2 regions of the Saliniramus fredricksonii genome follow, and region 2 is predicted to be linked to the other one. Evidence: predicted binding sites of a transcription regulator. Region 2 holds the regulator's gene; the other holds the start of a gene.
What was found. The regulator PhoB, encoded in region 2, activates phosphate uptake and scavenging genes when phosphate is short. The targets are predictions, from matches to a motif close to TGTCATNNANCTGTCAT.

Region 1: phnD (phosphate/phosphite/phosphonate ABC transporter substrate-binding protein) is a predicted target of PhoB. The motif match lies at 1,077-1,093, and genes of this name have one in related genera.

What each region holds. Positions count from the first base shown of each region.
Region 1 is NZ_FMBM01000001.1:911,330-914,737, reverse strand. Features, by position in the region: gene GA0071312_RS04125 (M55 family metallopeptidase) at 1-105, shown strand, start outside; gene GA0071312_RS04120 (DMT family transporter) at 115-999, shown strand; gene phnD (phosphate/phosphite/phosphonate ABC transporter substrate-binding protein) at 1,139-2,089, shown strand; gene phnC (phosphonate ABC transporter ATP-binding protein) at 2,160-2,981, shown strand; gene phnE (phosphonate ABC transporter, permease protein PhnE) at 2,978-3,408, shown strand, end outside.
Region 2 is NZ_FMBM01000002.1:1,504,066-1,507,473, forward strand. Features, by position in the region: gene pstB (phosphate ABC transporter ATP-binding protein PstB) at 1-533, shown strand, start outside; gene phoU (phosphate signaling complex protein PhoU) at 565-1,281, shown strand; gene phoB (phosphate regulon transcriptional regulator PhoB) at 1,358-2,041, shown strand; gene GA0071312_RS13455 (peptidoglycan-binding domain-containing protein) at 2,565-3,408, shown strand, end outside.

The DNA.
Region 1 (3,408 bases), on a different contig from region 2:
CGCCATCGCTGGTATCCCGGTGCCGAACATCTCGGCGACCGCACCATCCGCCTCCCTGCGCAGGATTATTTCGAGATCCTGCGTGCCCTGAATTACCTCACCTGATACGGCGTGATGGCGGTCGCACCGAGCACGACCCATCCTCTGCGCGGTATTCTCGCGATGGTCGCCGGTACGGCGCTCTTCGCCTGTGGCGACGTTTTCGCCAAGATGCTGACCCCCGAACTGCCGCCCCTGATGATCGCCTGGATGCGCTACATTGTCTTCGCAGTGCTGATTCTGGGCTTTCTGCTCGCGACCCGAGGCGTGCAGGGCTTCGCCTCGCGGCGCCCCGGTCTGCAGATCGTCCGCGGACTGGGCATGCTCGGCTCTGCGGTCTTCTTCATGAGCGGCATCGTGTTTCTGCCGGTGGCCGATGCGACGGCGATCTTCTTCATCCTGCCGATCCTGCTGACGGCTTTTGCCGTCGTCTTCCTGCATGAAGTGGTCGGCTGGCGACGCTGGGCTGCGGCCGTCATCGGCTTTTGCGGGGTACTGATCGTGATGCGCCCGGGCACCGACGCCTTCCGGATCGCATCGCTCTTCCCCGTGCTGGCGGCAACCTCCTGGGCCATCGCGGGGACGATCACGCGCTATGTCAGCGCGCGCGACGCACCGGTGACGACGCTCGCCTGGTCGGCCCTGGTGGGTTTCGTCATCGCCAGCTTCGCCGTACCGTTCTTCTGGGTCGCGCCACAGGCAGACCAGCTCTGGGTTGCGCTGGCGATGGGGCTCGTCTCCAGCGCCGGTCACGGCCTCGTGGTCCTCGCCCTACGCGATGCCAGCGCATCGCTGGTCGCACCTTATGCCTATGGCCAGATCGTCTGGGCCGGCGCACTCGCCTTCATCGCCTTCGGCACGCTCCCGGATCGTTATACGATCCTGGGCGCCTGCGTGATCGCCGGTGCGGGGATCTACATCAGCTACCGCGAGCGACGCGGCGGCCAGGCTGGCGCGTGAATCGAGCCTGACGCAACGACACTTGATCGCGCAAGGTCATGAGCCGGCTCCTGACCAGAGCGTCACGCATGGCAGGCTGTCATGCAACTGTCATCCAAAGCCGCTATCAACGCCGTCATCCAACACCTAGGGGAGAATTATGAAAGCACTTGCAACCCTGACCGCGCTCGCCGCGCTCGCCGTCGCCTTTCCCGCCCAGGCCGAATTCCAGCTCGGCAGCCGCTATGTCGACAATGACGGCGATCTCATCGCCGACATTCCGGAAGATTCTGCGGACTGGATTGATCCGGACACGCTGATCTTCGCCTATACGCCGGTCGAAGATCCGGCTGTCTATGCCGAAGTCTGGCAGGGCTTTCTCGATCACATGGCCGAAGTGACGGGCAAGAACGTCCAGTTCTTCCCGGTCCAGTCGAACGCCGCCCAGATCGAGGCCATGCGCGCCGGTCGCCTGCACGTTGCCGGCTTCAACACCGGCTCGAACCCGCTGGCCGTGGCCTGCGCCGGTTTCCGTCCCTTCGCCATGATGGCGGCTGAAGACGGCTCCTTCGGTTACGAGATGGAAATCATCACCTATCCGGACTCCGGCATCGAGGAAGTCGAGGACATTCGGGGCGAGACGCTCGCCTTCACCTCGGAGACCTCCAATTCGGGCTTCAAGGCTCCCTCCGCCATCCTCATGGCCGAGTTCGGCATGGAAGCCGGCACCGATTTCGAGCCGACCTTCTCGGGTGCGCATGACAGCTCGATCCTCGGCGTCGCCAACAAGGACTACATCGCCGCTTCGATCGCCAATTCGGTCAAGGGCCGGATGATCGACCGCGACGTCGTCAGCGAAGACCAGCTCGTGACGATCTATCAGTCGCAGACCTTCCCGACCACGGGTTACGGCACGGTCTACAACCTGGCCCCGGATCTGCAGGAAAAGATCCAGGAAGCCTTCTTCAGCTTCGAGTGGGAAGGCTCTGCTCTGGCCGAGGAATTCGGTCGTAACGGTGAGGACCAGTTCATTCCGATCACGTTCCAGGAAGACTGGGCGGTGATCCGCACCATTGATGAAGCCAACGGCGTCGTCTACGAATGTAACTGAACCTTTCGTTGCAAGAACCAGCATGGGCGGCAGGTTGTCGCCCATGCCTCTTTTTTGGAAAGATGCCGCCATGCTGCACCTCGAAGGCTTGACGAAGACCTACAAAACGGGCGACGCCGCGCTCAGCGACGTGACACTGACCATCCCCAAGGGCCAGATCATGGGTCTCATCGGACCTTCGGGCGCGGGCAAATCCACCATGATCCGGTGCATCAACCGGCTGGTAGAGCCGAGCGCCGGTCAGGTCGTGCTCAGTGATGTCGATCTGGTGCGGCTCGGCAAGTCCGAACTGCGCCGGCAACGCCGCCGCATCGGCATGATCTTCCAGGAATATTCGCTGGTCGAGCGCCTGACCGTGATGGAAAACGTGCTTTCGGGACGGCTCGGCTACGTTCCGTTCTGGCGCAGCTTCCTGCGGAAATATCCGCCTTCCGACATCCAGCTCGCCTATCGCCTGCTCGACCGTGTCGGTCTGATGGACCAGGCCGACAAGCGGGCCGACGCGCTCTCCGGCGGTCAGCGCCAGCGCGTGGGTATCGCGCGTGCGCTCGCCCAGGAGCCGGAGCTCTTGCTCGTCGATGAACCGACCGCAAGCCTCGATCCCAAGACGTCGCGCCAGATCATGCGGCTTCTCATCGAGATCTGCGCCGAGCGCGGCCTTCCGGCCATCATCAATATTCACGACGTGCCGCTGGCGCAGCAATTCATGCAGCGAATCGTCGGCCTGCGCGCCGGGCGCGTCGTCTTCGACGGGCCGCCAGAGCAACTCAATGAAGCCGCCCTGACCGAAATCTACGGCGCAGAGGACTGGAACGCCATGCGTCGTGGTGACGAGGAGCAGGCGGATGCCGAGGCCGACGCCAAACGGCGTCTGGAGGCGATTGCGGTATGAGCACCACCTATCCGACAACCTGGCGCCGTCCGCCACAGATCATCAAGGACCGCACCTGGCGCATCGGTCTGCAGATCGCCATTCTGGTCTATCTTGTCCTCGCCATCGGCACGCTTGAGGTCAACTGGGAGCGTGTGATCGTCGGGCTGGAGCGCGGCCAGCGCTTCATCATGGGCTTTCTGCAGCCCGATTTCACCAGCCGCTGGAACGATATCTATCGGGGGCTGATCGAAAGCCTGACGATGACGCTCACCTCGACAGTGATCGGCGTGATCCTCTCGATCCCTGTCGGCATCGGCGCGGCGCGCAACCTGGCACCGGCGCCGGTCTATTATGTCTGCCGAACAATCATCGCGGTGAGCCGCTCGCTGCAGGAGGTGATCATCGCGATCTTCCTCGTGGCGATGTTCGGTTTCGGCCCCTTTGC
Region 2 (3,408 bases):
CCGACCTGGACGTCGTGGAGTTGCGTGCGCGGGTCGGCATGGTCTTCCAGAAGCCGAATCCGTTTCCGAAATCGATCTTCGAGAACATCGCCTATGGGCCGCGCATTCATGGCCTGGCCCGCAGCAAGACCGATTTCGAGGAGATCGTCGAGGGCAGCCTGCGACGCGCAGGCCTTTTCGAGGAGGTGAAGGACCGGCTTCAGGAGCCCGGCACCGGACTGTCTGGCGGCCAGCAGCAGCGCTTGTGCATCGCGCGCGCCATTGCCGTGAATCCCGACGTCATCCTCATGGATGAGCCGTGCTCGGCGCTCGATCCGATCGCAACGGCGCGCGTCGAAGAACTGATCGACGAGCTGCGGACGAACTACACCATCGTCATGGTGACACATTCCATGCAGCAGGCGGCCCGCGTCTCGCAGAAGACGGCCTTCTTCCATCTCGGCTATCTCGTCGAGGAAGGGCCGACCGAGGGGATTTTCACGAGCCCCCGCGAGAAGCGGACGCAGGATTACATTACGGGCCGTTTCGGCTGAACCGCACAACGATTTGCAGGAGAACCCGAACATGGTCGATCATACCGTTTCCTCTTTCGATGATGAATTGCAGGGCCTGCGTTCGGCCATCATGGAGATGGGCGGGATCGCGGAAAAGATGCTGCTCGATGCCACCACCGCATTGGTGCGCCGCGACGTCAACCAGGCCCAGGCCGTGGTCGCCATGGATGACCGCCTTGACGATCTGCAGCGCCAGATCGAGGAGCGCGCCATCCTCACCATCGCCAAGCGCCAGCCCCTGGCGGTGGATCTGCGCGAGGTGATCTCCGCCATCCGCATCGCCAGCGATATCGAGCGTATCGGTGACATGGCCAAGAATATCGGTAAGCGCACGCTGGCCGTCTCCGGCCAGTTCGAGCCGCAGAAGGTGGTGCTCGGTGTCAACCGGATGAGCGAACTTGTCCAGGCGCAGCTCAAGGATGCCCTCGATGCCTATACCCAGGGCAATCTCGAGGCGGCGATGGATGTCTGGGAGCGCGACGAAGCGACGGATGCGCTCTATACCTCGCTGTTTCGCGAATTGCTCACCTACATGATGGAAGATCCGCGCAACATCTCCTTCTGCACGCATCTGCTCTTCTGCGCCAAGAATGTGGAACGTATTGGCGACCACACCACCAATATCGCGGAGACGGTGCATTACCTCGTCAAGGGCGAACCGCTGACGGCCGAGCGCCCGAAGAAGGATCGTACCTCCCTCGAGCATGTCGAACATACGGGCAAGTGAGTTGCGCCTGCCCCCCCTGCCCCGCATGAAGCAACCGGCGGCGCCCGTACGTGCCGCAGCATGAGGCGATGACACGATGTCGACGAAGGTTCTGGTGGTCGAGGACGAGGAAGCGCTGACCCTGCTCCTGCGCTACAATCTCGAAGCGGAAGGCTACGAGGTCGATTGCGTGATGCGTGGTGACGACGCGGAAATCAGACTCAAGGAACATGTGCCGGATATCGCCATCGTGGACTGGATGCTGCCCGGGATTTCCGGCATCGAGCTTTGCAGGCGTATCCGGGCATGGGAAAACACGCGCCGCCTGCCGGTGATCATGCTCACCGCGCGCGGCGAGGAAGGCGACCGTGTGCGCGGTCTCGCAACAGGCGCCGACGATTATATCGTCAAGCCGTTTTCCGTTCCGGAATTCGTCGCCCGTGTGAAAGCGCTGCTGCGCCGCACTGATCCCAACCTGCTGACCGACAAGCTGGTCGCCGGCGATATCGAGCTCGACCGCGACAGCCGCCGCGTGCGCCGCAACGGCACCGAACTGCATCTCGGCCCGACGGAATTCCGCTTGCTCGAATTCCTGATGCGCACGCCCGGGCGCGTCTTCACCCGCGAGCAGCTGCTCGACAATGTCTGGGGGCGCGACGTCTATATCGACGAGCGTACCGTCGATGTCCATGTCGGGCGTCTGCGCAAGGCCGTCAAGGCGCAATCGGGTTCAGATCCGATCCGCACCGTGCGCGGCGCGGGCTATGCCTTTGAGGGGTGATTCGTCGACGTTCATCACGATAATTTTTTATCGGAATATTATTTTTGGTTGTCGCCACGACGTTTTGATTGCATAATTTCATCGAAATATTCCTTAGAATGTGTCTCCGGATCCGTTTGTGCGGTCAACCGGGTCTGCACGATTTACAAACCTCAAGCCGGATCCCGCCGCATGCCTGACGGGATACTGAGCCCCGCATGAGCTACCGGGAGGTATTATGACGAAATCCATACAGATCCTGGTGGGCACGGCTTGCCTCCTCGCAACTGCGCTAAGCAATCAGGCGCGCGCCGATGAGAGCTGCAACATCGGGGCCCATTCGGTCGAATCGTTTTCGCAGGAATACTTCGTCAATCCCCAGGCGCGCCACGTATCCCCGTTACTCGCGCTCGAAACCATGCTCGAGAACGGCTGTCGCGATGAGGATGAATTCGCGCGGGTGATCGAAATTTATCTGGATGACCGCGTCGCAGATTTGTATCAGCGTGACGATCCGAAAGCCTGGAGGGTCGATCATATCTGGATGCTGATCGGCATCGAGATGCTGATGCTCGGCCACGAGGCGCCCTTGCGTGCATTTCTCGATACGGCAAGGGCCGATGCGGAATCGGGCGACCCCGGCGCGATGACCGCCTTTGCCTATCTCGGCCGCTACCAGACCGAGCACTGGGACTGGACCGATCAGTTCAGGGCTCACCAGCAGAATTATCCGCAGAGCATCGCTCATTTTGGTCTGGAGGAGTGGAGTGAGCGGGATGCTCATCCGATCCGCAGCATTGCGCCACGTTTGCGCAACGAAGCCGACGCGTTTGTCGAACGCGCCTCGCAGGCCGGATTCGCACCGGCCCACGTGATTCATCTGGCCGGCCAGCGCCCGGCGAGCTTCACACCATGTAAGACGAGGTCCAGCATCGGGGGTGCCGGCCTCTTCGGCATGTCCGACGATCCTGATGCCGACGACACCCCCACCAACCGCTTTTTCAAGTCCTTTGTCGATCTGCCTGATCGCGAACGGGTCGCGCGTGATCTGATGGATTGGTCGCGTGACGTGATCAGAGCGGGCATCACCGGCGGCGAGACCGGTACGCTGACGCCCGACATGGAGGCCGCAACCAATGTTGCCAAGGCTTATGCAGAGATCAGGTCCAACTGCGCCTTGTCCATCGAAAACGGCACGCTTGATTTCGGAGTCGAAGACCGCGATGAGGCCGCAACCGGCATGCATCACGCAGTGGCCGCGCCGGGTATCCGGTACCAATGGGAGCCTGCCCTCGTCTACGCGTTATTCGTCGATCAATACTACGACAGCCCCGACCGGCACTACGCCGCCGCGCGGATTCTGCAGGCGGGTGGTTACATTGAGTCCC